3 regions of the Aciduricibacillus chroicocephali genome follow, and region 3 is predicted to be linked to each of the others. Evidence: riboswitches for the same ligand, from Rfam matches in the RefSeq annotation. Region 3 holds a riboswitch; each other region holds the start of a gene.
What was found. Region 3 has a riboswitch for lysine ahead of dapA (4-hydroxy-tetrahydrodipicolinate synthase). Riboswitches for the same ligand answer to the same signal wherever they lie in the genome.
Positions count from the first base shown of each region.

Region 1: it holds a riboswitch for lysine, as region 3 does, so the genes downstream of both, QR721_RS11310 (amino acid permease) here and dapA (4-hydroxy-tetrahydrodipicolinate synthase) in region 3, are expected to answer to the same signal.
Region 2: it holds a riboswitch for lysine, as region 3 does, so the genes downstream of both, QR721_RS09610 (Na+/H+ antiporter NhaC family protein) here and dapA (4-hydroxy-tetrahydrodipicolinate synthase) in region 3, are expected to answer to the same signal.

Region 1 covers NZ_CP129113.1:2,176,144-2,181,546, forward strand. The annotation lists gene QR721_RS11300 (ATP-binding protein) at 10-822, opposite strand; gene QR721_RS11305 (hypothetical protein) at 835-1,650, opposite strand; lysine riboswitch at 2,009-2,197, shown strand; gene QR721_RS11310 (amino acid permease) at 2,329-3,810, shown strand; gene QR721_RS11315 (DUF2691 family protein) at 3,877-4,332, opposite strand; gene QR721_RS11320 (5-methyltetrahydropteroyltriglutamate--homocysteine S-methyltransferase) at 4,462-5,403, opposite strand, start outside.
Region 2 covers NZ_CP129113.1:1,825,209-1,838,126, reverse strand. The annotation lists gene sufB (Fe-S cluster assembly protein SufB) at 25-1,425, shown strand; gene QR721_RS09635 (hypothetical protein) at 1,570-2,277, shown strand; gene QR721_RS09630 (sulfite exporter TauE/SafE family protein) at 2,411-3,229, shown strand; gene QR721_RS09625 (bifunctional metallophosphatase/5'-nucleotidase) at 3,240-4,631, shown strand; gene QR721_RS09620 (YunC family protein) at 4,692-5,021, shown strand; gene yunB (sporulation protein YunB) at 5,089-5,865, shown strand; lysine riboswitch at 5,911-6,083, shown strand; gene QR721_RS09610 (Na+/H+ antiporter NhaC family protein) at 6,213-7,784, shown strand; gene QR721_RS09605 (sodium-dependent transporter) at 7,979-9,514, shown strand; gene QR721_RS09600 (methionine/alanine import family NSS transporter small subunit) at 9,514-9,630, shown strand; gene QR721_RS09595 (M23 family metallopeptidase) at 9,670-10,635, opposite strand; gene QR721_RS09590 (YhcN/YlaJ family sporulation lipoprotein) at 10,632-11,174, opposite strand; gene QR721_RS09585 (YutD family protein) at 11,314-11,622, shown strand; gene QR721_RS09580 (DUF86 domain-containing protein) at 11,677-12,123, shown strand; gene QR721_RS09575 (TIGR01457 family HAD-type hydrolase) at 12,142-12,912, shown strand.
Region 3 covers NZ_CP129113.1:2,470,105-2,483,022, forward strand. The annotation lists gene sppA (signal peptide peptidase SppA) at 1-326, opposite strand, end outside; gene QR721_RS12630 (RDD family protein) at 396-872, opposite strand; gene brnQ (branched-chain amino acid transport system II carrier protein) at 1,177-2,523, opposite strand; gene QR721_RS12640 (DUF421 domain-containing protein) at 2,784-3,464, shown strand; gene QR721_RS12645 (metal-dependent hydrolase) at 3,522-4,148, shown strand; gene QR721_RS12650 (hypothetical protein) at 4,274-4,465, shown strand; gene QR721_RS12655 (DUF2628 domain-containing protein) at 4,482-5,057, opposite strand; gene QR721_RS12660 (hypothetical protein) at 5,072-5,620, opposite strand; gene QR721_RS12665 (DUF2628 domain-containing protein) at 5,649-6,236, opposite strand; gene QR721_RS12670 (DUF2628 domain-containing protein) at 6,351-6,668, shown strand; gene QR721_RS12675 (alkaline phosphatase) at 6,725-8,155, opposite strand; lysine riboswitch at 8,345-8,525, shown strand; gene dapA (4-hydroxy-tetrahydrodipicolinate synthase) at 8,670-9,554, shown strand; gene QR721_RS12685 (polyphosphate polymerase domain-containing protein) at 9,951-10,757, shown strand; gene QR721_RS12690 (DUF4956 domain-containing protein) at 10,726-11,409, shown strand; gene QR721_RS12695 (TetR/AcrR family transcriptional regulator) at 11,620-12,216, opposite strand; gene QR721_RS12700 (GTP pyrophosphokinase) at 12,250-12,918, opposite strand, start outside.

The sequences.
Region 1 (5,403 bases), 300 kb from region 3:
ACTAACCATCTATGAAAATCCCCTTCGCCTGTAATCAGGTCCAGACATATGAATAATCTCAGTCCGCTCCAGCACACGGGACAAGTTGCGGTCATTCAATCTCTGCTTCAGACCCGCACCATTCAAATTCGTCGTATATATTGTCGGTTTGCCAGCACGCGCGTCAAGCACTTCAAATAGCTTCGTCTGCACCCAACTATCGCCTTCCTGCTTCGGATTCATATACTCTGCCCCCAGATCATCAAGTACAAAAAGCTCGACCTCACCGATGACCTGAAACAACTTAGCTTCACTAAAATTGCTACTCTCCCGAAATGCATCTTTAATTTGCGTAAGCAGTTTTGGCAAAGATAAAAACAAGGCACTGTGTCCTTTCTCGATAAGCACTTTGGAAATTGCCGCTGACAGATGGCTCTTTCCCACGCCATAATCCCCATACAGAAGCAAATTTCCAGATTTGTTCACATCAAAGCTCTCCGCATAGTTGACCAGCCGCTCCTTCACCCGCTGTAGCTCTTGCGTCGGCGCCGTGTAACTCTCAAACGTTGCTCGGCGAAGCGCCTCATTCAGCAAGGATTGTTGTCCGAAGGCCTTTTCCATTCTCCGCATCTTCAAACGGCTTGCCTGAACAACAGCCTGTTTCGCAAGACGGATATTTTCACATTTACAGCCAAGATTCGCAACAATCCTTTCTCCTTTTCGCGGCCCGAACGGAATTGTCAGTTCCTTGCGTTGCACCTCTCTGCCACATCCGCCGCAAGTAAACTCTTCAAGCAAATCACCTGCAAGCCCGCTCCCAATCTTGTCCCGAATATGCAACATGACCATATCCCCCTAGAAACCGTAATCGTATTCGTACTTGGTTGCCGCTATCGTCTCCACTGGCGCTGGCTGACGCTTCTGCTGTCTCACCTTGATGACTAGCGCATCAAAACGCTTACGAAGCTTTGCCGGGGACAGCACGACAGACATCTCGAAGTCATCCTGCTGTGCCCAATCAATCAAGTATCTGATCTGCTCCTCCGTCCGCTTATCAAGCTCCATCATCTTGCGAATATCATCAGCCCATTTTTGTAGATCCGGTTCCAAATGTTCCGGATTGTTGCGTTTGATCTGTTCGTAGAAATGCTGGGCAAGCTTATAATGCATAGAAGAAACGTCGTAAACGCGTTTGCGACGAATAATCTTTTGATCTTGATCTTTAGCCTTATTAGCCTGTATAGCCTTATTGTTATACTTCTGGCTAAGTTCGCCATCAATTTGAGATTCGTTCAGTCTAATTTCCGCAAATTTTTTTGGCTGTTTATGAGGTTCCTGATATTTTTCATAGTTCAATACTGTAAAAAGCGTTCCATGACTCACTTCTTTTATAGAAATCCGCTTAGCTTTCACCAATTTCTGAACACAGGTGTATATAGTTTGTTTTGAATATGCCTTATGGCCACGTCCAACTTTATAAGCAAGATCCTCAGCCAATTTTTCATACGACCTTACATATTGCCCCTTCTGCAAGCGAATCCCAGCCGTTCTTGTCCCATCCTGATGGGTTGCCTTTCCAATTAGTAGCATGAACAAGCGAAATGTCGACACATCATGCCACAAGTCAGATTCAAAAATATGACGTGACATCTTGAAATAATTTATATGCATTTGAAATGCACCTCCTACTACCATGAATCGAAACGAATTGGTTAGAGGGGGCGTCTTGCATGAATTTTTATTAAAAAGAAACTGACCCTCTATCTGCTAGAGTCAGTTTCTTTAGTGAATATTTTTCTAAATTATTGAGGCCTTCCTATTCTCATTTATTCTTGAAAATCCTTAAACTAAACTCCCATTTTACCGGGCTGGTCTCATCTTCTCTCAAAAGCTAAGAGCTCATTCCTCTAGATGTAGATCTTAGAAAAACAATCTGGAAACTATCTCCCTTTTCCCACTAGATATTGACTAATTTAAAATAGAATTTATAATAGTTACATCAATTGCATAATAAAAACCCTCATCAAACCGATGGGGTAGAGGTTGCGGTTTTTATGAGTAAGGCGGACGAGATGCAGAGACATTGACTGACTCCGCTTGAAAGGAAAAACTGCCGAAGTGTGCTTTTATCTCTGAATGAGCACGCTGGGGCTGTCTCCGAATAGGAACAGAACTGTCACGATTGGTCACCAGCCGTTCGTGTTGAGCTATCTTCAGGAAGGTAGGATGCGGGCTGTCAATCATGTCACCTGAATCTGCTTCGGTGGCATTTTTTATTGCAGGCTCCTTCCAGATTTGAATAGCTAAATGGGCTTTCAGCTCAATCCAGCTAGAAAAGGAGTATCATCTATGCATTCAACAGAAGAAAGTAACAATCATTCCGCTGCTGGTACGGTTCCTGTCCAGAAAGAAACGAATGACCTTAAGCGTAATTTAAAAGCACGTCACTTAACGATGATTTCCCTCGGTGGAACAATCGGAACAGGACTCTTCCTTGCAAGTGGCGGCGCGATCCATACTGCCGGTCCCGGTGGAGCAATCGTCTCCTATCTCGTAATCGGGATCATGGTCTATTTCTTAATGACGAGTCTTGCGGAAATGGGCGCTTACATGCCTGTTGCCGGAAGCTTCAGCACATATGCCACCAAGTTTGTCGACCCTTCATTCGGGTTTGCCCTTGGCTGGAACTATTGGTATAACTGGGCAATTACGATTGCTGCAGAATTATCAGCCGTTACAATGATCATGAAATTCTGGTTCCCTCACACCCCCTCCATTATTTGGAGTGCTCTATTTCTCGTGATCATGTTCTTATTGAACTATTTGTCAGTAAGAGGATTCGGGGAAGCTGAATATTGGTTCGCCTTGATTAAAGTAATTACCGTAATCATCTTCCTCATCTTCGGAGCATTGATGATCTTCGGAATTCTCGGCGGCGAGACGATCGGCGTCAAGAACTTTACAATCGGAGATGCACCGTTCCATGGCGGATTCATGGCGATGCTCGGAATCTTCATGGCAGCCGGTTTCTCATTCCAAGGTACAGAGTTGCTTGGTGTTGCAGCTGGTGAAACAGAAGATCCTGGCAAATCCATTCCAAAAGCTGTAAAGACTGTGTTCTGGCGCATTCTGTTATTCTATGTACTTGCGATTCTTGCCATCGGCTTGATCATCCCTTATACAAACGGGAACCTTGCTAGTGACGATGTAACAGTAAGTCCGTTCACAATTGTCTTCCAAAAAGCAGGAATTGCCTTCGCTGCTTCTGTCATGAATGCAGTCATCCTGACAGCTGTCCTATCTGCAGGGAATTCCGGAATGTATGCTTCAACACGCATGCTCTGGAATCTAGCCCGTGAAGGAAAGGCACCTGCATTTCTTGGTAAACTCGATAAACGTGGCGTACCTGTCAACGCCCTGATCATAACATCCTTGGTCGGAACACTTGCCTTCCTTGCTTCACTGTTTGGTGATGGTACCGTTTATGTTTGGCTCCTGAATGCATCAGGAATGTCCGGATTCATCGCGTGGCTTGGCATCGCAATCTGCCACTACCGATTCCGTCGGGCTTTCGCTGCTCAAGGTAAGAGCCTGGATGTTCTGCCATACAAGGCAAAGCTGTTCCCGTTCGGTCCACTATTCGCGTTTGCGGTTTGTGCTTTTGTCGTACTCGGACAGAACTATTCAGCCTTTATGGGTGACCATGTCGACTGGTATGGTGTCATCGTTTCCTATATCGGGATTCCGCTATTCTTAGCATTATGGCTTGGCTACAAATTTACGAAGAAGACAAAAATGCTTCATTTGAAAGACTGTGATTTGTCCAATTAATTACAAAAGCACGCCCTGAGTGGCGTGCTTTTTATTTTCTGCTCAAAGTGCCTTTATATCCATCATCTACCAAACTGTCATCCTTGTTCTCCCATCATTTTCTTCTGTTATATATTCGACTTTTTCTATACTATTTTTCAATGCATTTTCATATATATCTTTCAATAAAACAAAATCTTTGGCATAGATTTCTATGTAGGCGCCATCAGCAACAAGGATAATGATTTCGCAAGCACTTTCCAGAAAGTCATGATAAGTCTCAATTTCCAACATATCAGCTTCACTTGGAAAAGCCTTCATGTCTAAAAAATAAATAGTATAGGAGTCTCCATGTTTAATTGAGTGGTTCACTTCTTCTCCATTAATTGTATCTTCCAGCGGGAACAAAGACTGATCATTTTCACCATAAGATTCATCACGGTCTATCTTCCAGCAATATGCTGAGAAGTTCATAGGCTCAAGCAACTTTCTGATTGAAACACCATCACTCTCTGACAAGCTAACATTTACTCCACGCAGCAATTTTTATCCCTCCTTTTGCATGCAAGTAACTGGAACTTCCCACTCGCCCTGCTCACTCAAAAAATGCGTACCCAACCCAAATACTCGGATCAGACACGCATTTATTTCTAAACAAAGTTTATCAGAAACTTATCCCCAAATCTCTTTCGCAATATCTACAACATATTTCAACTTCGCCCACTGTTCCTCTTCAGTCAAAATGTTTCCGTGGTGAGTGGAAGCGAAACCGCATTGCGGGCTGATGCACAATTGTTTCAATGGCACGTATTGTGTCGCTTCTTCCACACGGGCTTTGATGTTTTCTTTATCTTCCAATTTGCCGTGCTTTGAAGTGAATACGCCGAGGACGACACGAGGACCGCCATTTGGAATGTGTTCCAGCGGAGTGAAATCACCGGAGCGGTCATCATCGTACTCAAGGAAGAACCCGTCCACTTTTTCCTTAGCGAACAAAGTTGGCGCGATTTTCGCGTAGCTGCCTTCGAACGCCCAGTTGGAGCGGTAGTTACCACGGCAGAGATGTGTTGTAATCGTGAGATCTTCCGGCTTGCCTTCAAGTACACCGTTCGCAACGCGCAATGCCAATTGAATAAGCTGTTCACGAGTATAGGCACTGTCATTGAAGGGAATTTCCGGTGCGTTCAGGCCAGCGATATATACGTCATCAAGCTGCAAATAGCGGCAGCCCGCATCATAAAAAGCCTTGATTGCATCGCGGTACGTCTTGATGATATCCTCTGCGTATTCTTCAATATCCGGATAAATATCTTTGTTGCGAATGCCCGCGTTGAACAACTGGTTCGGGCTTGGAATGGTCTGTTTGGCAACAGCACGGTCCCCAACGATTTCCTTGAACTCAACAAATTCCTTAATATGCGGATGATCTGCGTTGAATGAGATTCTTCCATTTACTCGAATATCGTAGCGTTCCGTTTCTTCTCCTTTGAATTTGAAGCCATGTTCAGGCACATAGCCTTCTACGCCGTTCAAATGCTCAAGGAAATCTGTATGCCAGAATCTGCGGCGGAATTCACCATCTGTAACGGCCTGCAGTCCGACTTCAATTTGCTT
Region 2 (12,918 bases), 640 kb from region 3:
GAACATCTATAGGAGGGTGTAAAAATGGCGAAGAAAGAAACTGAAATCGTAGAAGAGTATAAATATGGTTTCCATGACAAGGACGTTTCTGTTTTCCGCACAGGCCGCGGTCTTACTCGTGAAGTTGTTGAAGAAATTTCACGTCAGAAGAACGAGCCACAGTGGATGCTTGATGAGCGTCTTAAAGCATTGGAAATCTTCTATAGCAAGCCAATGCCTCAGTGGGGTGGCGATCTTTCCGAATTGAACTTTGACGAAATTGTCTACTATGTTAAGCCGTCTGAGAAACAGGGACGGACATGGGATGAAGTTCCTGACGAAATTAAGCAGACATTTGATAAGCTTGGTATTCCTGAAGCTGAGCAAAAGTATCTCGCTGGTGTATCTGCACAGTATGAATCTGAAGTAGTTTACCAGAGTCTTGAAAAAGAACTTTCTGAGAAAGGTATCATTTTCACAGATACAGATACAGCTCTTAAAGAACATGAAGAATTGTTCAAACAGTACTTCGGTAAAGTAATCCCTGCTGCGGACAACAAGTTTGCTGCTTTGAATACTGCTGTTTGGTCTGGTGGATCATTCATCTATATTCCAAAAGGCGTTGAAACAACTTCACCGCTTCAGGCTTACTTCCGCATCAACTCTGAAAACATGGGTCAGTTCGAGCGTACGCTGATCATCGTTGATGAAGGCGGTTCTGTACATTATGTAGAAGGTTGTACAGCTCCTACTTATACAACGAACTCACTGCATAGTGCTGTTGTAGAAATCTTTGTTAAAAAAGATGGCTATTGCCGTTATACAACAATTCAGAACTGGTCAAACAACGTTTACAACCTTGTTACTAAGCGCGCGACATGTGATGCTAATGCAACAATGGAATGGATTGACGGTAACATTGGTTCTAAGTTGACAATGAAGTATCCTGCAGTTCTTCTTAAAGGTGAAGGTGCTAGAGGTCTTACAACTTCTATTGCTTACGCTGGTAGAGGACAACACCAGGATGCAGGTGCTAAGATGTACCACTTGGCACCACGCACATCTTCTTCTATCGTATCGAAGTCTATGTCCAAGTTCGGTGGTAAAGTATCTTACCGCGGAGTTGTACACTTCGGCCGTAAAGCAGATGGCGCTAAGGCTACAATTGAGTGTGATACATTGATTCTTGATAATGAATCCACATCTGATACAATTCCATACAACGAAATCTTCAACGATAACGTTTCACTTGAGCATGAAGCTAAGGTTTCCAAAATCTCTGAAGAACAGCTCTTCTACTTGATGAGCCGTGGTATTGGAGAACAAGAAGCTAGTGAAATGATCGTAATGGGCTTCCTTGAGCCATTCACGAAAGAACTTCCAATGGAATATGCAGTTGAAATGAACCGTCTAATCAGACACGAAATGGAAGGTTCAATTGGTTAATTTATATAGAAAACTCCCTGTTATCTCTAACAGGGAGTTTTTTTATATTAATTTAAAAATTGTGTTTCCTTATCTTCCCAAGAACTTTAAATAGAAGTATACTAAAACTGTTATACAAGATGATACATCAAAGGAGAGATTATTGTGAAAAAGGTTTTTATTACTTTATTAAGTCTTCTAGTCCTTTCCGCTCCAAGTATATCTATGGCAGCTGCTTCATCTGTTTCCAGCAATGAGAGCGAACAGACTACAAATCCTACCACTAATAATGAGGCCAATACGGAAAAGAAAGAAGCAGTTAAAAAGAAAAAAGAAGCTATACAGGAAAAAAAGAAAGCAAAGAAAGCTATTATAAAAGAGAAGAAAGAAAAAAAGAAAGCGGAAAAAGAATCAAAGAAAGAAACAAAGAAGTTAGACAAGCAAGCTAAAGCTGATAAACGAAAAGCAGAAGCTGAGGCAAAAGAAAAAAAGAAAGAAGAAAAAGCTGAAAGAAAAAAGAATGAGAATGAAATAAAGAAACAGCAAAAAGCTAAAAAGGAAGACGAGAAGGCAGCAGAAAAGCAAAAGAAAGAAGAACTAAAAAAAGCTGAATCTGAAAAGAAACAGCAGGAGAAACTAGAAAAGGAAAAAGAAAAAGCAGCGGAAAAGCAGAAAAAAGAAGATGAAAAAGCAGTAGAAAAGCAAAAGAAAGAAGAACTAAAAAAAGCTGAATCTGAAAAGAAGCAGCAGGAGAAGCTAGAAAAAGAAAAAGAGAAAGCAGCTAAAAAGGAAGAGAAAGAAAATAAAAAAGCAGCTGAAAAGAAATTAAAAGAAGAGCGCAAGGCTGCTGAAGAACAAGAAGTTAAGGAATAAGAAAAGTTAAAAAGCCAGCAATGTTCGTTTACGGACATTGCTGGCTTTTTAATTCCAATTAATATAATCGGATAGCGACTTATCTAGGTAAATCGGCTATACTTGATTAAAAAGAATAGGATAGGGAATAAAAATGGTCTATATTATTTGTATTGTCACTGCAATTGCGACCTCTTTTGCTGGTGCGCTGCTTGGATTGGGCGGTGGGGTTCTTTTTGTACCAATTATGTTACTCTTTACAAATTTTCTTACTGGTTTTGAGTGGGTCAATCCTCAATCTATCGTAGGAGTCTCGCTAATTGCAATGATTTTTACTACTATTACATCAACCATTTCTAACTCTAGGAATGGACTTGTTGATTTCAGACTTGGTTTTTATCTTATTTCTGGGAGTGTTCCAGGTGGTATCTTTGGTTCTTGGCTAAGCCGCTATATTCAAATGGAAAATTTCCCTTTATATTTTGGTGTTCTACTTCTCCTTATTTCTTTACTGTTTCTCATTGAGATGAAGTCTGGGGAGGAGAAGATCGATCATGGAAAAGGAATTCTGCGCATACTTGTTGTAAATGGCACGGAATATCGTTATAGAATTTCTTGGTTGAAGCCGTTCTTCATTGCTTTTTTTGTAGGTACGTTATCAGGCTTATTTGGTATTGGCGGTGGATCGATGATAGTGCCTTCACTCATTTTACTTTTTGGTGTCCCGGCTCATATTGCAATCGCCACATCTTTATTCATGATCATCTTTAGCAGCGGAGTAGGAGCAATCACTCATATTGCTCTTGGCCATATTCCATGGCATTATACTTTGTACGTTGTGCCAGGTGCAATTATCGGTGGATGGCTTGGTGCCCATGTAAATCAAATTTTGAATGGAAAGACTCTCATCCGCAGTTTACAGATCTGCCTTGTGCTAATCGGTTTATATTTGATTGTTGACAGCATGCTATAAGGGGTTTTTCATGATGCAAGAACAGCTGTATTTTTATTTTACAAATGATTTTCATAGCAATTTTCAGCAATGGCCACGGGTTGCGGCTTATTTAAAAAATGAAAGAGCGAAGTGGCAGTCACGCAATCGGGATGTTTATCTCTTTGATATTGGTGACCATATTGACCGGGTAGCTGCCATTACAGAAGCGACGCTTGGGAAAGCAAATGTTGGGCTGATGAATGATATTGGCTATGATGCTGTTACACTGGGCAACAATGAAGGCATCACATTGCCACATGAGGATTTGCAACATTTGTATGATCATTCGAAGTTCACAGTCATCTGCAGTAACTTGCAAACAGCCACTGGTACAAAGCCATTTTGGCTGCTTGATCGCAAGACAATCAGGACAAGACATGGCACGAAAATTGGAATCATCGGACTGACGGCACCTTTTGCAGCTTTTTATAAAAAACTTGGCTGGGAAATTAGTGATCCAGAACGTTTTCTTGGTGATGAGATTGCCAGCTTGAAAGCTGAGCACGATATACTTATTTTATTATCGCATCTTGGACTGTCAGAGGATGAAAAGATTGCGCAAGCTTGGCCGGAGATTGATATTATTATGGGAGGCCATACTCATCATCTTCTCAAGAACGGCAAATATGTAAACGGTGTACTGCTTACGGCTGCAGGAAAAGGATGCCATTATGCAGGTGCTGTTCATATAGAATGGGATCTTATACTTAATAGGGTTACAGAAAAATCAGGACATGCAGAAAACCTGGAAACCTATCCTGAAGACGGGCAAACTGCAGACAGTCTAAAGAAATTGGAAAAGGATGCAGAACGGAAGCTTTCTGTTACAGTTGCTGAATTGAATTATGATTTAAAAAAGGACTGGTTTAAAAAGACTCCACTCATGCAAGCTCTTACGGAAACGATGGAGGAGTGGACAGGGGCGGATTGTGCCATGCTGAATTCAGGTGTCATTCTTGGGGATCTTACCGCAGGCAAAGTGACACGCGGTGATTTGCATCGTATATGTCCGCATCCAATTAATCCATGTGTTGTAGAGGTAGACGGTGATGAATTGCTTGAGATCATCCGAGCCGGTGAAACAGAAGAATTGACTCATTATGAATTGAAGGGGTTCGGCTTTCGCGGCAAAGTGATTGGCAAGATGGTTCTTTCCGGGATTGAACCAATTAGAGAAGAGAAAGCCGACCTGTCATTCATTAAATCGGCTAAAATTCATGGGGAAGAGATAGATCTAAAAGGCAATTACAAGCTCGCAACAGCAGACAGTTTCACTTTTGGAAGATTGTTCCCCGAGATAGCAAAGGCGAGGGAGAAGAAGTATTTCCTGCCTGAGTTCCTTCGAGACTTGTTGCTGCTTGCTTTGCAAAGATTGCCATAAAAAGGGTAACTGGACGTGTTGCCTCTGCATAGGCTGATTGCAGAGGAGGAGAATTACATCATGATTCATGTGAACCCAATTGAAATTGAAGGTAAGACTTTTACTTCTGTTCGTGTCGCTTTGCCAAAGACGAACTTGTTAGTCGTAACAAACGAGACAGGATATATTATGTGTGCGGCATTAGATGTAGGCATTCTTGATACAGCGCTTCGGGATCGTGAAGTAATCGCCGGAAGGGCCCGAGGAGTGCGCTCCATTGATGATTTACTGGAAGCGCCTTTGGAACTTGTTACGGAAGCTTCACGTCAGCAATTCGGCTGGGAACCCGGTATGAAAGGGAAGGATGCTCTGCTCCGCTTGACTGAACAGTCTGCGCCAAAGCAAGTCTAATACTAGAAATTTATCCATTCTAACCCCCTTGTGGCCAGCATAAACTGGCTGCAAGGGGGTATGTTGCGTGGCATTTCGGAAAAGATTCCGCAAAAAGAGGACACCTCCTGCGCCAAAGGCCATTTTTGCATGCACTTTTATTTGTTTTATAATCCTTGTTTTGCTCAGTTTTTGGCTCGTAGATCGCGGCATTAAGCCGACATTGATAGATATTGCTGAAATCAAGACAGATGAATTTGCTACAAGAGCGATCAATGCAGCTGTCGAGTTTACAGAAGATGTTGAGTTCGATAATTTGATAGAGGAAAAGTACGACCATAATGGGGAAGTGACAAGTACATCCTGGAACTCGGCTGCAATTAACAGAATCTTGCGGACCTCGACAGACAGGGTTGAATACTACCTTCATAATATGAATAAGGGAGCGACAATTGATACAGAGGATCCGAATCTGAAACCAGAAGATTACGGAAATACGGCTTCGGATCTTGCACAGCGGGATCCTACTGTAGTAGAAATACCTATCGGTCAGGCGACAGGCAACTCAGTGTTGGCTAATCTCGGGCCTAAGATTCCTGTACATTTTGAGATTGTCGGTAATATTAAAACCGATGTCATTCATGAGGTAGAGGAGTTCGGTATCAACTCTGCGCTGTATAAGCTTTATATTAGTGTGAATGTCAATGTCCAAATCGTAATGCCATTTTCTTCTTCAGTCTCTGAAGTTGAGACAAAGATATTCATCACTTCTGGAATTGTAAATGGAAAGGTTCCTGAATTTTATAGTGGAAATGGGGAAGGACCTTCCATTTCACTGCCAAAAGACAGCTTGAAGAAGGATTGATAGTTTGATAGACTATATATACAAATTCATAGCCAACCTTATAATCGGTGAGGTAGAGGCGCGGCATATATAAGTAGCCGGCAGGAGGATGACACCAATGATTGCCAGTGAAAGGATCTGCCGCCGAAGTTTCATGGAAGTCGCGTTCATGATTCTGGTATGTTTTCGAACAGGGAATGTACTGTCATGCATATTCTGCATGGAGGACTATTGATCGGTGGAGGATAACGTATATTGATAAAGCAATGATAGGTTATTTTCTATCATTGCTTTTTATTTTGCCATCATGTTGTCTAATCTGACTGGACAGTCTTACCTGCAAAAATTATTTGGAGGCTTTAGTTTATATGGATACACAAGAAATTCTTTCCTTGCTTCCCGCTGTGATCATGCTTGTGCTCGTTTTGGCCACAAGAAAGGTCCTGCTCTCGCTTGGGACCGGGATTATCGCTGGTGCACTTATTCTTAATGATTTCTCAATCTTAGGAACCTTGAAAGAAATATGGAAGGACTTTGCTAATATTTTCTATACGGAAGGAGCGGTCAACAGCGGCAATCTTCTGTTGCTTGCGTTCCTGCTATTGCTCGGTATAATGACAGCATTGCTCGCTGCTTCAGGTGGCAGCCTTGCTTTTGGTGAGTGGATGATCAGACGAGTAAAAACCCGTGCTGGTGCCCAGTTGATGACTGTACTTCTTGGAATTATCATTTTTATCGATGATTATTTCAATGCACTCGCCGTTGGACAAGTTGCCCGCCCGCTTACAGACAGACATCGAGTGTCAAGGGCGAAACTTGCATATTACATAGACTCGACAGCTGCACCGGTCACTGTTATTTCACCAATTTCGAGTTGGGGAGCTTTTATCATCGGGATTCTTGGCAGTATTTTCGCAGCCAATGGAATCAGAGATATGAAACCCCTTACATCTTTTGTAGAAATGATTCCTTACAATTTCTATGCTTTGACTGCATTACTGCTCGTTTTTCTTACAGCTCTTTTTTCAATGGATCTCGGTCCAATGCGTAAACATGAAAAGCGTGCTATGGAAACCGGTCAGCTTATTGATCCGGATCCGAAAAAAGCTAAAGTTGCCGGAGATCTCAGTTCAACATTTGAACCTCATGAAGAAGGACGGGTTCGTCATCTGCTTGTGCCGATCATCACACTGATCGCTGTTACCGTAATCATGATGATTTATACAGGGTTCAAAGCTAGCGGTTCAAACCCGACTGTTCTAACGATTTTTGCTGAAACGAATGTAAACCTAAGTCTGTTTTCAGGAGGAGTTGTCGCTGTAATCGTCGGCTTCGCCCTTCATTTCACTCAAAAGGCTCCGCGAGCAAATGGTGGGAAAATATTGTGGGAAGGCATTAAGACGATGCTCCCAGCAATATATATCCTGTTGCTTGCTTGGATTGTAGGTTCCATTATTTCTGATCTGAAGACTGGCGAAATTCTTGCCAATTATGTACAACAGTCCACTCTTAAGCCAACGATGCTGCCACTTGTTTTCTTCGTAATATCGGGTATCATGGCGCTCGCGACTGGTACATCTTGGGGCACTTTTGGAATTATGCTAGCAATCGGTGCTGAAGTTGTACTCAAGGTCGACATCAACTTGTTGCTTCCGACGTTGTCGGCAATACTTGCAGGATCAGTCTTTGGAGATCATTGTTCGCCAATATCAGATTCAACGATTCTTTCATCGACTGGAGCAGGAGCGAACCATATCGATCACGTTATGACCCAGTTCCCTTATGCATTGCTTGCTGCAATTGCATCAGCTTTCGGTTATTTGATCATAGGTATGACTGAGCAGCTTTGGCTTGCTTTACCAGCAGTCTTGATCATTCCTATTATTGCTTTGCTTATAGCTAAAGCCAAGAACAGAAAGAAAGTTGAACATACTGTCTAATTTTAAGCTCTGCAGATTATTCTGTAGAGTTTTTTGTTACTTAAGTAATGTTTAATATTACCATTATAGTACTTTAAGAATGCTTTGACATTGTTTTTGAGAGCAGTTATAATAACGAATGAAATAATCAGAAAACAAAAAACATTTTTATCAATATGTTTGTTGTTCTGTAATTTTTTAGGGGGATAATCATCATGGAACAACGTTCACAATGGGGAACAAGAGCCGGGTTCATTATGGCTGCTGTCGGTTCAGCAATAGGTCTAGGTAATATTTGGCGTTTCCCGGCTGTAGCTTATCAGAATGGTGGGGGAGCATTTTTCATTCCTTATCTGTTCGCACTTCTAACGGCTGGCATACCAATTCTAATTATGGAATTTACGATGGGCCATAAGTACCGGGGATCTGCACCTCTTACTTTCCGCAGAATGAATCGCAAAACTGAATTCATCGGCTGGTGGGGTGTACTTGTATCTTTTGTCATCTCAACATATTATTCAGTCATTATTGCCTGGGCAATATCTTACACTTTCTTCTCATTCAAGTTGAGCTGGGGAAAAGATACAGAAGCTTTTCTTTATAACGACTACTTGCATCTTGGCACGCCAGGTCACTTTGGCGGGCTTGTACCACAGGTTGTCATTCCATTGATTATCGTGTGGGCAATCGTACTAGGGATTTTGTCGAAAGGTGTCAAGAAGGGAATTGAAGCGGCAAACCGAATTTTCATTCCATTGCTTGTATTTATCTTCATTCTTATTGTAATCCGTGCTATTACACTTCCAGGAGCTAGTGATGGTTTGCAAGCATTCTTTGCACCAGACTTTAGCAAAATACTCGATTCAAAAGTATGGGTGGCTGCATATGGGCAGATATTCTTCAGTCTTTCAATCGCCTTTGCAATAATGATCACATACTCAAGCTATTTGCCGAAGAAATCCGATATTACAAATAATGCCTTTATTACTGGATTCGGTAACTCAAGTTTCGAATTGCTTGCAGGAATTGGAGTTTTCTCAGTTCTGGGTTTCCTTGCACAGCAGCAGGGTGTTCCGGTTGATAAGGTCGTTTCTGACGGTGTTGGTCTTGCTTTTGTTGTATTCCCGCAGATCATTAACCAGTTCCCGGCTTTGCCGCAGTTATTCGGTGTTTTGTTCTTCGTGTCACTTGTACTTGCAGGATTGACATCACTTATGTCGATTACAGAAACATATGTTGCTGGGCTAGTTGACAAGTTCAATATTTCTCGTATACGTGCAGTATTGTTCGGTGGCGGTCTTTCTGCGATTATTTCATTGCTGTATGCAACAAAGGGTGGCTTGTTCTTCCTGGACAACGTTGATTACTTCATTAACCAGTTCGGTGTTGCTGTACTAGGTCTTGTCGAAGTAATTCTTGTTGCTTGGATTCTTCGCAAGCTAGGCATGTTCAAAAATCATGCAAATGAAATCTCAGATATTCGCGTTCGTTGGTGGTGGACGTTTAGTCTAGTCGTTATTACACCAGTCGTACTTGGCTATATGATGTATGATTTGTTGAAAAACAACTTGCTTAAAAAATTCCCTACTGAAACAGGAAACTATGGTGGATATTCAGACGGGTTTATCCTTTCATCTGGTTGGAGCATTGCTATTGGGGTATTAGTTGTTGCAATCATCCTATCCTTTATGCAATGGAAACATAACCGTGAGCTTACGGCGCCTGATTTGGATGAAGAGGAGGAAGTATAATGACTGGCAGTGCTATCTTTGTCATGATTCTTGGGATTTTGGTTATTTGGGGCGGACTTGGAGCAAGTATCGCTTATGCTGTCCATAAATCAAAACAGGCACGAAAAAGAGCTTGAATTTTAAAAGGAAGAGTCGTTTGTAGCGACTCTTCCTTTTTAATTGCTTTTCTCCATCCTTTCCCATTTGCGCAAAAACGGATACGGATCAAAAGACCATTCACGTGTACCGTTGTCTTTATACATACCATAATGAAGATGTGGCGGGAACTTGCCTGATGTTCCAGGCGGTCCGTAACCAGTCGAACCAACTGTTCCAAGTATGTCACCGGGCTTTACAATTTGTCCGATTTTTATATCTGTGAAGCTTTGAAGGTGAGCATAGTAATGATAAATATTATGGATATCGCGTATGCCGACGCGCCAGCCACCGAAGCGATTCCAGCCTTTAAGTTCCACGACTCCATACGTAGATGATATGACAGGAACGCCGTAACCAGCAAAGATGTCGGTACCTTCATGAATACGTCTTCCTCCGAAGCCCCGTTTATCTCCCCAGGTGCTTCTGTAACTGTAGTTATATTTCGTTGATACAGGAAAAGCTCGGTCATTTAAGTCAAGCCTTTGGAATTTCTTGAATACGCGTGCTGTATTGGAAATTGTCTGGACGGAAAGATCACGTCTATAATATTTCCAAAGGGCAATTTTGAAATCTTCCTCTGAATGGCCCTCTTCAAGCAACATATTAGCGACAGTAAATAACACATCCTCTGGACATCCAGGGTTGGCCTTGCCATCACCATTCCCGTCCTTTCCTTTACCTTGGAAGAGAGAGATGGCTTCGTTTTCGTTCAGTTTCATAAGATTCCCAGCACCGTACCATAATTCGTCGGGGACAGCGATAGAGACGATATTACCATCGCTGTCTTTCTGTGTGTTTCGCTCATATTGGTCGATTGCAGCGAGCATATACCAGGGAACTTGGGTGACAGCTTCTGTCTTCCTATAAAGAGAAAACCGCTTTTCGTACAATTCTTCCTGAGCAGATTGCGCATTAACAGTATCTATGTTCATCAATAGTGCAACTGCTGTCAAAACAACGATGGTGAAAATTCGCTTCCTCATTTGTTTGTCCCGCCATGTTCCATTTCATCGATGATTCGGTCAACTGATGAGCGAATGTTATGGTTCGTTTTTGAATTGTGAAGACTTTCAATATCATTCATCATCGTTGGATCGTCCGTGGCATAAATGCGGTAGAAAGCTGGAACGGCAGAACGAGCTGTCTTGATTGCCATATCTGCTGCTCTTTCTTGTGACAGTTTGTCTTGTTTTTTGTAGCCGATAAGCACTTCACGATCTGTAACAAGAACGGCTACCTCGTCGTATCCGCCATTTTGCAAAATTAGCGACGAAACAGATTGGGCTGCCTCTTCACGATTAATTCCAGACGGTTTGTTTATTCGTCGCAAGTCTTCTTCTTTGTATCGAACAAATCCTGTATTCCGGTTGTCACGGTTAAACTCTGCATTTCTTGCTTCATCATGATGCGGAATAGCATCCAATTCAGCAGCGTTTTCCATTTGATTTTTACCAGCATTGTTGTTGCTGCAGCCGGCAAGGAGGGAAAAAGCGAGCAGAAAACCGATTCTTTTCTTCAACATACAAGGTCCTCCTTCATATATATTTCTAATCTTTCTTAGTGTGGTGTTAAATAAGCCATCCATGCCTGTTCGTTATTGGCAAAACAGGTCAGGGGACATGCTCATTTGCGGGTTCCTGTGACTGTGGTAAAATGAATAAATAAAAAATGTGCGGAAGCGGGGGACTGAAAGCGTGGTTGAACTGAATGGTATTCAATACAAGGTGATCCGAAATGAAAAAGATGGTTTCGATGAAGAAGCGTTGCAAGCGCGCAATTCGGAGATACTTAAGAAATATGATTACATTGTCGGTGATTGGGGATATGAACAATTAAGGCTTCGCGGCTTTTACGAAGATACGAATGAAAAAGCTGGATTCGATTCAAGAATATCTACGCTTGATGATTATTTGTATGAGTTCTGTAATTTTGGTTGTGCTTATTTTGTATTGAAGCGCATGGGTGAATAGGTATTGCATTGTGCCAGCAAGACTGTATTGAAAAACTTTGCGGGAGAGATGGCAATGTATTTGATCGACAAGGACAAAATTACTGATTTGCTTAATTTCATTGAGAAGCGGCAGTCCCAATTTGATGAAGTGATCACATGTCAAGGAAACATAGGGGACCTTGCACGTGAACGATACGCAGAAGTTCTGATCGCTTCAATTCTTGATGTCGGTCATTTGCTTATTGATGGTTTCATGATGCGAGATGCAGGAAGTTACGAAGATATCATTTGCATACTTGTAGATGAGCAAGTTATTCCGGAAGCAGAGAGATCTGCTTTAATTGGATTTATATCCATGAGAGCGATGCTTATGCGATCATACGACGTTCTGGACGCGGAGGAAGTCCTTAAGGCCTTACTTTCTGCTAAGGAATCCTTGCAGCGATTTCCACTCCACATTCGTACATATTTAAAGAAAGAAGCAAACGTCGCCCATGCTTTTGGCAAAAAGTCAGATTAGGGAAAGGATTTGCTTAAGATGAAGCATTACGAAGGTTATCTGATTGATCTTGATGGGACAATGTACAGAGGCAATGAAAAAATTGACGCGGCTCCGCGCTTTATAAGAACATTGCAAGAAAAAGACATTCCTTATCTGTTTCTTACAAATAATGCTTCGCTTACTCAAAAACAAATTACAGAGAAATTAAATGGGTTCGATATACCGGCGAGAGCGGAAGACGTATTTAGTACGGCAATTGCAACGGCGACTTTCTTAGGCCGTAAAAAAAAGGGAGCACGCTGTTTTGTTATCGGCGAGGAAGGCCTTCATAATGCTTTTCAAAAGGAAGGCCTGGAAATCGTACAAAATAATGCAGACTATGTCGTAATTGGGTTAGACAGGCACCTCACATACGATAAGCTTGCAGCTGCTTGTCTAGAAATAAGGGCGGGGGCTAAATTTATTTCAACAAATAGTGATTTAGCCATTCCCCGGGAAGACGGTCTTTATCCCGGCAATGGAGCAATTACGGCAGCTGTATCGGCAAGTACCGGTGTTGAGCCAGTCTTTGTTGGCAAACCGGAGTCCATTATTATGAATGAAGCATTAAGGATTATCGGTACGGATAAATCAAGGACAATCATGGTTGGGGATAACTATAAAACGGATATTCAGGCAGGGATTCGAGCTGGGCTTGATACACTAATGGTTTTCACAGGTATTTCGAAACGTGAAGATATTGGGAACTTGCCGGATATGCCGACCTATCATGTCGATACACTGGATGACTGGATTAAGAAAATGTAAGTAAAA
Region 3 (12,918 bases):
CCTGGTGTATTGACCCGCATGATGATACCTCCGACTGTGTCATCCTCTGCTGCTGCATCCAGATACTTCAGCAGGCGCTTATGATTGTAGCCACTGGAGGAAAGGATACTTCCTTCTCCATCATCCTGAATGACTCCTTCGAGCGGAACGACAGCAATCCTCTTGTTCAGAGAGCCTTCCTTAATGACTTCTTCAGTGTATTCACTGTTCCAGCCTGCCACCATTTCATCCCAGTTCGTAGCCATTGATACAGTAGCCTGAGATATAAGGGAAACAATTAGAAGCAGGAAAGCAATTCCCAATGCAGCCCAACGTTTTTTGCTCATATGTATGAATACTCCCCTCTCTAAAAAACCTGCCACTCTTGAATTCAAGAATGACAGGCATTCCATAACTTATTCGTATAGAACCGGTTCTTCTTCCTTCTTTTCATCTCTGTAAACGACTCGTGTGCCGCAAATCATATCATGCAAAGCTTTCTTCTCTCGATTCCAGCCTGCGATCATATAACCGATCATAAGTGGAATGGCCGACAAAATCTGTGCGAAATATCGACCAATTGACTTGCCGATGCCAATCTGAGTCATATCCTTATTCAGTACTTGAATACGGCAAATGAGTTTACCAGGTGACCCTCTGAAATGAGTAGCTGTGAAGATAATGATGAAGATAATAGCATATAGCAAAGATACAGAAAAGCTAGTTAACGGTAACCCTATCGGTTCACCGGTAGGATCAACAAGTTCACCTATCAACATCTGTTTTTCGCCAATAATAGCTGTAACAATTGCAGCGAGTACATTACTGAAGATCCCATCCAGAAATGCAGCTAGAAGGCGTATCCAAAATCCTGCTGGTTTGTAAGTTACCATATGTTTCTCCTCCTTTTAGCAGAATACTAACACACACATCCCATTACCTCCGTTATAACAGAATATTCCTGTTAATTCAATTCATTCTAGAATTTTCATTATCTCGTTTACCTATAAATAAAACAAAGGGACGTCTTCTCTTTATTGAGAAGACGTCCCTTTGTTCCCGGTTAAGTTGGGATTCTGCTGTTTTCTTCGTTTATTCTACTGTTCTATAAGTTTTTTGTAACACTTTTCCGTTGGATTCTAACACTATTGCCAAGAATTCAGCCTTTTCCAGTAATAAGACTGAATCAGACTAATACTAGACCGCATCTTCAGCCGAAACTCGTTCAGCAGTATGCTCTTCCATTTCTCGAGGAATCATCAGACCGAAAATAGCACCTGCCGCAAGTCCGATTAGTCCAGGAAGCACCCATTCCAAACCATAGGAGGAGAGGGGCATCGCTTCACGAATCGTATCAAAGATTCCAAGATTAAGACCTGCAGCATGCAAACCGCCAAGCAGTGCAAATACGCCAGTGAATAGAATTGTCGTCGCATAAGCAATACGCATATTACGGAACAAGCCGCTGCAGAATGTTAGGACGACAAGCATGATTGTAATTGGATATGCCGTTACAAGGAATGGCACAGATACTTTCAAAATTTGTGCAAGTCCCATATTGGCAAGCAGGAAACCGATCAAGGAAACACCAAAAGCGACCTGTTTATGACTCGCCCAAGAGATTAATTTCGAGAAATATTGGCCGCATGCCGAGACAAGCCCGGCTACCGATGTGAGGCAAGCCATAAGGAACATGAGCCCGAGAATGATCTTCCCAGCAGGACCGAACAACGTCTGTGCCATTGCCGAGAGTAGTGAAGTCCCTGCTGCGAATTCACCCGCCGCTCCCATTCGCGCACCGCTCATGCCAAGGAAAATATAAACGAATGAAAGAAGCACACCAGCAACGAGGCTGGCCAGAATCATATTGATGCGCAACTGCTTTTTGGACTCTACACCTTTATCCTGGATTGCTGTTAAGATAACAATGCCGAACGCAAGGGCAGCAAGGGCATCCATCGTATTATAGCCATCAAGGAAACCGGCAAAATAAGCACCTGAACTGTAAGCTTGATCAGGAGCCTGTGTTGGCGCACCAAGATGCGTAAGGGCCACCACACAAAGAATAATCATGACGCCAAGCAATGCCGGGGCCATCCAGCGCCCCATATACTTGTCCATCTTCTCCGGCTTAAGCGCAATAAGAAATACGAGAGTAAAGAACACAAAGGTGAAAATCCCGAGTCCAAGCGTCATATGAGCCGGATTTTTGATAAAGGGTGCCGCCGCCATCTCAAAAGCGACCGTTGCATTACGCGGGATTGCAAGGAGCGGCCCAATGCAAAGATAAACGAGTACAATGAATATCGTGGCAAACTTAGGATGTACACGGCTGCCTATTGTCCGAATGCCACCCTCAACGAGTGAAATTGCGAATAAGACAGCAAAAGGAAGGCCAACTCCGGTTGTAATAAAACCTATAATCGCCGGCCAGAACGAAGTCCCTGCCTGTGCACCAAGCATCGGCGGGAATATTAGGTTACCTGCTCCGAAGAACATGGAAAACAGCATGAAACCGATGAAAAGGGTATCCCTTTTTTTCATGATGTATATTCTCTCCTTCTCTAAATAAAAAAGTCCGTTTTTGACATGGAAAAACGGACTTGTAGAATACTTGATTTGTGATTGAATTTTTTCTTAATTCATATAGTACACAACGTCTTGGAGAGGGTCAATGCAGTTACAAATAGTAAGTAAATTTTAAATAATCATTTTAATCAATCATAGAAAAACTTGTAATCTAATAGTGTGGAAAACGGCGATCATGGAGATAATAGGAAGGTCATTAAAAGGGGGATATGATGTTGGAATATGCTTTTATTACAATTAAACTCCTTACCGGATTCATTCTATTATTCTTCCTTGTTCATATAGTTGGCAAGAAAATGATCAAACAGATTACGCCTTTCCATTTCATCTCGGCTATCGTATTGAGCGAACTTATCGGTGATGCCACTTACAATAAAGGAGTATCGGTATTCCAGATTGCATTTGCAATCCTTTTCTGGGGTGTGATCCTATTTGTCATCGAGTGGGTGGCAATGCATTTAACAAAGTTCAGACGGTTCGCAGAAGGGGAACCTTCGATGCTCATTGAGGATGGTGTGGTCAATTTCTCCACACTCAAAAGTTGCCGCATGAACTTGAGTCAGCTGCAAAGCATGCTTCGTCAGAGCGAAACATTCTCCATTAGAGAAGTCGCCTATTGCTTCCTGGAACCGAATGGATCTCTCAGCATCATGAAGAAGCCGACATATCAAAAAACGGTACAGCAAGACTTCTCCATGCCATTTAAAAAAGCCGAGCTGCCTCTCGCTTTAATTCGGGATGGAATCCTCATTCCGAAGAATCTTGAAGAGCTTGGCAAAGATGAAGCATGGCTTCATCAGCAGCTTTACAAACAGAATATCCAAAGCATCGGAGAAGTCATTTTTGCGGACTGGGCAGAGAATAGTCTCTACGCAATTCGATATACTTCCAGTTGAACAGCTCCACCTGTTAACAGGAAACGTGCTATAATCAGCAAAAAGGAGGCTGCTCCGATGAACGGTTTTGCTCATAGTGCTATTGGTTTCGGTGTCGGGTTTGCGATTGCTGAGACTTCCGCCGCCAGTCCATTCGAAACAGTTCTGCTCATCAGCGCAGGCAGCCTGTCCGCGCTCGTTCCGGATCTTGACATCAATGGCAAACTGACAAATAGAATGACTTTGCCCCACCAGTTTTTAAAAACTATTACGACAGTTGCCGGCTGTCTTATCATCTACTTGACGCTTACCCATGTACTGCAAATCGAAATGTGGCAAGGAATTGGCCTTGGTGTAGCTCTAATCGGTACAGCTCAGTGGATCTCGAAACGCTTCATGCTATCTATCACCGGTATGCTCATCATCGCTGCCGGACTATTTATAAGTAAAATCTGGCTAACGCTATTTGGAGCCTATGTACTTATCGCCAGTTTTCTATCTCATCGCACCTATACCCACAGCTTGCTCGGACTTGGTACATTTGCCTGCATTGCCTGGCTCTTTTCCCGTGATATGAACATGAATGACCTCTTTTTCGCTTGTTCATTCGGTTATGCCAGCCATCTGCTCGCTGATATGAGATGGGTACCTGGGAATAAAAAGGGGATTAAGCTCTTTCTCCCGCTGAGCAAAAAGAGCTTCTGACTGGACATTGTTCAAAAAAACCGCCAAAAATAGGCATATATCCCCTATCTTTGCCAATTTCCCTATGAGATAATGGGTTACAGCTCCACAAGAAGAGCTGAATGCAAAGCGGGGAGTGAGGATTTATGTTCGTACTCACACGCACCAGAGGCAAGATGACAGAAATGCTTAAAGACTCAAGCAGTCCGTTCAAAAAGGTGTTTGCCTCGTATTCAGACGCACAGTTACTCGCCAATCAATTAAACAGCCACTTGACAAGCACTACGCTATGGGAAGTGGAACAATTATCATATAGCCAAAAATCAAGCCTCGATTGACGTGTGGCTTGATTTTTTATGTATATGCAAAGAAAATCAGATATCCGAGAAGGACGAGCAATCCATAGAAAATCCCACTGTCCGATGTCCCTCCGACTTCACAGATTTCTTCAGTGCGGGCACGTTCATCATATGTCTTGTTCAAAATGCAGGAAATCTGACGCTCCGCATGATGTTTGTATAGTGTATTCCCCCTCCATCCGAAGAAAATTGCTGTCGCTAAGCCGGCGAGAATGTCTGGAATGCCAGGTAGATGTCCGAACACCATCATAAGAATGGCATCAGCAACGATCAGGACCCCAAAGACAAGCAACAGATTGCGATACATTTTCCGGTAGCCAAGCCAAAATGGTGCCACAAAAAACGCCGCCCAGTTCCAGCTATTTCTCTTCTGCCAATTCTTGAGATAGTAATTCTCATTCTTCTCTAGAAAGAGCAGAAGATGAGCCTGCTCAGGAGCCTGCTTCGGGACTTGTTTACCTGCCTGCATATCTTCGAGTTGTCCCGCATATTCACTGAGATTCTCACCACAGAAAGGGCAGAAATTTGCCCCCTCAATCGTCATTCGTCCGCAATTCGGACAGTAATTCATGCTGCATCCGCTCCTCAATGCCCTTCCTTCTTTCCAGCCTTTGGCCAGATGAAATACGAAACGGAAATGGCATTGTCAATTATTACTATGATTCCCCAAACTTTAAGCGTCGCAAACAGATCTGCGCTTTTCTCTGAATTCCCGACAATCCAGACCATAATAAACAGGAGCAGAGCCCCGATGCAATATGCCAGCACATGCTTCAGCGAACTTTTCATGGAATGACGTGCATACGTATATCCTGTACGCTTAATCGGCCGCTCTCCTTCCCTCTTAATATAGTATCGGAAACGCTCATCAGCCCAACGAATCATGTCCTTCCCGTACACAACGGAAATAGCAATGTACAATGGAGCAATCGAATGCGCAATCGTTGGAGTCGCCCCCTGATAGATATCGATCCCTGTCACAATTAATAGAATGAGATCAAGAACCGGAGTCATCGCCAACAAAACGAGCCCCGCACGCTTCATCCCAAAAATATACCGGGCGACGAGTCCTCCAAGAATGAATACCCAGAAGCCGATTTCACAAGCAACAATTGCCCAAGCTATGAAATTCAACGGACAGCCGCCTCCTTAAATAGATACTTCAAAAAGTAAATCCCGTCATCACTTCAACTATTGCAAAATAAGCAATTAATATTAAAAATGCATAAAGAATTCCAAAAGCATTCGTTCCACCTGCAGCTTCAATTTTTCTCAGTTGATTGCTTCCAGGTTCTGTCACAGCTTCTATTTCAGATATTTTTCGTTTCATATGCTTTCGATACAAATCATTCCCTCGTAACCCGAAGAAAATCGCTGCACCCATGCCAAGTGCGTTGTTTAAAGAATCCTCATTAAAACCGGATATCCGAAGCATCATAATATCGAATAAAATATAGATTCCAAATAATATGAATATCAGCTTATACATTTTCCTGTATCCAAGCCAAAAAGGAGCGAAGAAAAAGGCAACCCAGTTCCAGCTGTTTTCCTTCTTCCACTTATTGAAATAATACTCCTGATTGGAGCGTACAAAATAAAACTGCTTTCCATGCTCAGACGTATGTACACTTTCAGCACTTGCTGAAATCTCCTCAATCGGCGCTTGCTCGTTTACTCCGACCGCCTCTCCACATTTCGGACAGAATTTCGCTTGCTCCAATAGCTCAACTCCACATTCTTCACAGTACATCCTTACTCCGCTCCTCTCTAAAGATTTAGATTAAGGGGATATCTGTTTAATTATACTAATGTTATGATGGAAAGGAACCTTTTCCAAAAAAATTCAATTAAGGGAGTGTATAGCATGAAGGCAATCTTGAGAAATAAAGATAATTTTGTCAAAGAAGTGAAAGTCGGCTTTAGTTGGACGACATTCTTCTTTGGCTTTTTCCCGGCATTAATCCGTGGCGATCTGAAATGGGCGGCAATCATTTTCATTGTTACTTTAAGTGTTGGCTTTTTCACTGTAGGGATTGGCGGTTGGGTGACCAGTCTTGTTTTTGCCATTTCTTATAATAAAATTTATACAAAGAATTTGCTTAAAAAAGGTTATGAACCAGCAGATGAAAAATCACGAAAGCTACTAGAAGATCGTGAAATCATCTCACGTATCGCCAGCTAAATAAAAAAGGAACCTGCCCATTGGAATTGGACTGGTTCCTTTTTTATTTTCGTTCATTACTTTTTAACAGGCTTACCTTGTTGCTTTCCTTTTACAGCTTCAGAAATCACTTCAGCAATCTTCGTATTATCAATTGTTCCTGTCAATTTATCCGCTTGTGGTCCAAAAGCGTATACCGGTACATCGACACCTGTATGTCCTGTCGTTGTCCAGCCGATAAGCGCACGGTTGCTAATTACTTTAGCGATACCATCTGCTGCGGATTTCTCATCAGCAATTCTCTTAATCTCTTCCTCTTTCAAATCTTTAATGCCAGCGAATTTCTCCATCACTTCAGGAATATTTGTCTTCTCCTTGTTCACCTGTTTGCCCATGTATTCAGCGGAACGTGTGACATTGCGAATTATATCTTTGTTGAATCCGTATGTACCGCCAGCACCGATCGACATGCCGCCGGTCTCATGGTCGGCCGATACGATCACTAGCGTATCTTTGTTGCGTTCGGCGAACTCTTTCGCCACTTTGACAGCATCATCAAAAGCGAGTGTCTCTCTCATAGTCGAAGCAGGATAATTCACATGGGCCGCGTGGTCGATTCGTCCACCTTCCACCATTAGGAAGAATCCTTCCTTTTCCTTAGATACGACATCAATTGCTTTTTCTGTCATTTCAGCAAGGCTTGGCTCTTTTGTAAGATCGCGGTCCAACTCATAATTCATATGACTTGTATTGAAGAGTCCGAGCAGCTTGCCTTCCTTCGCTTTTTCAAGTCCCTTCGCATCTTCAGCAATTGTGTAGCCTCTCTTTTCCGCATCCTTTAGCAGGTTCAATCCATCTTCCCGCTTGCCGCCTTCACTCTTAGGCAGGAATTGTCCTTTCCCACCTCCGAGCAAGACGTCGACTTCATGTTCCTTCAGCATTTGCACGGCAATTTCATTTTCTTTGTCGCGATGATCAATATGTGAAGCGAATGCGGCTGGTGTCGCATGTGTAATCCGCGTCGTTGTAACGAGCCCTGTTGCCTTACCTCTGTCCTCTGCTTCCTCCAGAACCGTCGCCACTTCGAAATGATCCTCGTCCTCCTCATGTTTTTCTTTTTCAGGTGCCAGGCCGATCACATTGTTATCTGTTTTGTGGCTGGATGAGAAGGCTGTAGCTGCTGCTGCAGAGTCTGTCACTGTATTATCATGTGAAAACGTGCGTGCGAATCCGATATTTTTAAAAGTGTTCATCGTTAAATCTTCTGTGCCGAATCCGTCACCTTTCAAATAAGAAGCTGCCGAGACTTGTGTTGGACCCATGCCATCGCCAATCAACAGGATAACGTTTTTAGGCTGCTTGCCATTTCCTTTACTCCGATTGTCATCCAGTTGTTTCGCCTCTGCTACCCCATTTGACCAGCTCTCTGATGGAGGTGCTGCATAAGTTACTGCTGCTGCTGTTCCGACAAGTGCAAGAACCCCTGCTTTTTTGAAAGATTTACGCATGAACATTCCCCTTTCATAATTTGTTACAAGTCAAGATTAGCAACTGATTGTTAACAGAGTGACAACCGAGTTCAAAGTCTTATTTACAATTTTGGAAGAAATCATTAGAATCTCCCGGAATCCCTTGTAACTGCCCGTTTTCTTTGCTATAGTGGACACAAATTGAATTATCTATTGAAATGATTTAGAAGTATGGATAGAGGCGCAGCTGCCATCAGTATCCGGCATAAGGAGAATGGGCTCCGATGATTGGCGGGGAAAGGGACAGTTGCCGAAGCGAGAAATGATCCTGTGTGCTTTTTTCGCTGGGGCTGCATTGAACAAGTGCAGAACTGTCATGTAGGCGACTATATGGAGGGCTACCTTACGCACGGAAACGTCTTGAATTTACAATGTTTCTATGCAGCAGCCGCCCGCTGCTGCATTTTGCGTTATATAAGTGAGCGTGTGTTTCAGCACCAGCACTAAGGTATCTGATCACCTTCCGAATAATAAGAAACAGAGGTGTGAAGTGATGAGTTTTGGACAAATTTTAACAGCGATGGTTACGCCATTCGATCAGAATGAGGAAATTGATTACACTGCAACACGCAATTTGGTTAACCACCTAATTGCAAATGGTACAGACGGTCTTGTCGTAGCCGGTACAACTGGTGAAAGTGCGACACTTGAAACAGATGAGAAAATCGAGCTATTTAAATTCGTTGTTGAAGCTGCGGCTGGACGCGTTCCAGTCATTGCCGGCACAGGAACGAACAGCACAAAGGGATCCATCCATCTGACACAGGCGGCAGAAGCTGCTGGTGTTGACGGCATCATGCTCGTAAACCCTTACTACAACAAGCCTTCCCAGGAAGGACTGTACCAGCATTACAAGACAGTTGCTGAATCTACGAAACTGCCAGTCATGCTCTATAACATTCCAGGACGAACAGCAGTCAATATGCTGCCTGAGACGATTATCCGTCTAGCAGAAGTAGAGAACATCGTATGCGTCAAAGAAGCAAGCGGAGACCTTGATGCAATGACTCAGATCATCAGTGGCACACCAGATGATTTCAAATTGTACAGTGGTGATGACGGGCTTACATTGCCTGTTCTTGCGCTTGGCGGTGTCGGCGTTGTATCCGTGTCTGCTCATATTTTGGGCAATGAAATGCAACAGATGATCCGTGCTTTCCATGAAGGTCGTCATGAAGAAGCAGCTGCCATGCACGGCAACTTGCGTCCGCTAATGAAAGCTATGTTCGCACAGCCCAGCCCTTCACCTGTAAAGGCAGCATTGAATATGAAAGGCATTACTGTTGGCGGTGTCCGCCTGCCAATGCTTCCACTTACTGAAGAAGAAGAAATGGAACTTCGCCATATCCTCGGCATTCGCTTTGAAGAAGCAGGCTAATCAAGAAAACAAAACAACCAGGTACCTTATAAGGTACCTGGTTGTTTTTATTTTTAATGGAAAATGTAACTATTTCCATACAAAATTTATAATTATTTTACAAAATTCAGCAAAATTCCAATAATACCCTTGACAATTATTGGTTAAAGGAACTATCTTTTTATTAGACTACTTTTTTGTGTGAGTGCAATTTAATTAATTTTTGAGGGAAACTTTTATTCTTTTTTAAGATTTCTTTAAGAAATTATTAATATTTTGTTAATATACCCTCAAAAATTAAAAACCAAACATGAAATGTATAAAGTCTTTGCATGGCAACACAAAAAAGACAGTCCGGAAAACTGTCAGCAATCATCCGTATTTATTTCAAAGTAAAAATCAAGGAGGTGGGCTCAGGTGGCACTCGAGATCTTTCAACGCAAAGAACAGAAGTATTTGATCACCATTGAGCAGTATGAAGGGTTATTGAAACGCTTTGGAGACAGAATGCGCTCCGACAAGAATGGCGTCAACGGTAGATATACCGTGACAAGCTTGTATTTCGACAATAATGAGAAGACAATCTATTTCGAAACGAAGAACAAGCTCCAATATCGCCAGAAGCTCCGTCTGCGTGTCTATGATGATGCCACAGAGGAAAGCACAGCATTTTTTGAAGTGAAACAGAAGCATAAGAAAATTGTAAATAAGCGCAGGCTGCTTGCCCCGCTAAAGGAAGTTTACCGCTATCTCGAAGATCCCAACCCGGATCTATCTAATTATGAGACTTCCAACAATCAAGTACTTAAAGAGATTCACTACTTCAGAAAACTCTATGACTTGGAACCTGAAATGGTCGTCAGTTACAAACGTCATGCCCTGCATGGTGCAGACAATGCCGATCTGAGGCTGACATTCGACTTCGATCTGCGTTGTCGCAAACATGACCTATTACTTGAACATGGTCCTTATGGCGACAATTTCATCGATCCGAATCTCGTCGTACTCGAAGTAAAAGTGGAGCACAGTGTGCCGCTATGGCTTACACGTATCCTTCAGGAACTCGATTGTGAACAACGCAGCGCGTCTAAATTCTGCACGAGCACAGAGCTTCTATCGGGTGAAATTGCTTCACAACCAGTAATCAAGAACAACGTCGTAAAAGAATCTACAACTATTGGAGGAAAAGAAAATGGAGCAGATCAGCAACTTGTTTACATCTAATGGAACAGTAGTCTCAACTGTATGGATGAGCCTTGCCGCTATGGCGCTCGCCACAGTACTCAGCATTATCATTACGAAAGTATATCAAATCACATTTACAGGTGAACGTTACTCCCAATCATTCGTACATACAATCATCATGATGAGTGTCATTGTATCTGTAGTCATGAACGTCGTCAGTGATAATGCAGGCGTAGCATTCGGTCTCTTCGCGGTCTTTAGCCTAATACGTTTCCGCAGTGCTGTAACAGATGCCAAGGACATTGCCTATATCTTCTTCGGCCTATGTGTCGGTATGACAGCAGGCCTTTACCAGTTCGAACTTGCAATCGTACTTACTCTATTCGCTAGCTTGATCTTCTATATTCTTTATAAATTCAATTATGGTAAAGGTAAAGATACACAAATCCTTAAAGTACAAGTCCCAGAGAACTTGAACCATGAAAACTTGTTCGATGACATTCTTGATGCCCATACACTTTCGTATGCCATCCGTCAGGTTGAAACGACGAATCTTGGAACAATGATTATGTATACATTCGCTATCCGAGCAAAAGCCGATACGAAAGATCGTGAACTGCTTGATGCCATTCGTGAACGCAATGCGAACCTAAAAGTCTCATTATCTTATCTAGGAGATAAGAAAGACTAATCGCAGAACCAGATGAGAGCCTGTGTGCAAGCTGATGCCCAAATCGCTGAACACGGGCTCCTTCATCCAGAGAAATGTAAGCGCTTGCTTACTTTGGCTAATTACTAAAATTCATTACCAACACTATACCATGTTCAAACAAATATGCAAAGCGAAATAATCGTTTTCAAACAAATAAGAGGAGATGCCCTGTTAACATCCCCTCTTATATTATTTAACGAGATGCTCCAGTAGTTCGAGCTCTCTTCTATAGTGTTCACAAGCAGTATCAATTTCAAGCCTGTTACCGAATTTATGTAAAATATTATGTACTGTTACACCAAGCATGATGTCCATAATGTAGTAAAATTCCTCACTTGAAAGCTTGGCATATTTGCCCCCAACACAAGACCGGACGTCTTCAAACCTCAACTCTTCCACTTCATCTTTGAAGATCTTCTGAATCACTTCTTCAGTCTGCAGATTCATGTTGTGAAACGTGTTTCGAATAAAGTCGATGCCATCAATATCTTCCAGGAAACGACGGAAGAAAGCATTAAGCCCCGCAATCAGATTGCCATCCGCTTCTTTTGTCAGCTCAAGAAACACATCCTTCGAATCCATGGCGAACTGCTCTAGCATATAAAGAAAAGCATCTTCTTTTCCAGAAAAGTACTGATAGAAGCTTCCCCTTGCAATGTCAGCCTCCTTGACAATATTCGAGATGGAAGCCTCATTAAGCGGCACACGCGAAAATTCCGTATGTATGGCTTCCATGAGTTTGTCCCTTTTGCTTTCGGCAAGGTTGAAAAATGTCGGTTTTGGCATTAACTGATTTCTCCTATCGGCTCACCCCATGCATTAAAACGAAGATGGCAGCTGGAACTTATCGTTGCTGATCCAAAGTTCGAGAAGGTCTGCTTCTGTTCCGCTTATTTCATCGGATTCTTCCATTTCAAGTCGCAAACGCTCCATTTTCTCATCAAGCACTGCTGCTGAATGAGCTGCTTCACGCAATTCCAATGCAATATGGAATGGGATTTCTTTGTTGTATTTGTTGTAGAGTTTATGCTCCAAGCTTGCCCAATAGTCCATGGCGACAGTACGGATCTGCACCTCGACATTCACATATTCAATCCCATCAGACATGAGGACTGGTACCTGGATGATCAGATGCAGACTGCGGTATCCATTTTGCTTCGGATATTTAATATAATTCTTGTAATCCACTACCTTAATGTCTTTCTGCATAAGCAGCTTACGGCTAATTTCATAAATATCATCCGTAAATAGACATGTAATTCTCACACCGGCAATATCATGGATTTCTTCACGAATCACATCCAACGAGAATGGAATTCCCTTGCTGTTCACCTTGCGCAGAATACTCTGCGGAGACTTTACCCGTGTAACAACCTGCTTTACAGGATTGTATTCGTTTACATATTCGAGCTCTTGTTCAAGCTGATTGATCTTTGTTTCAATCTCTTTCAGTGCAAATTTATAGCACATCATGAATTTTGATAGTTC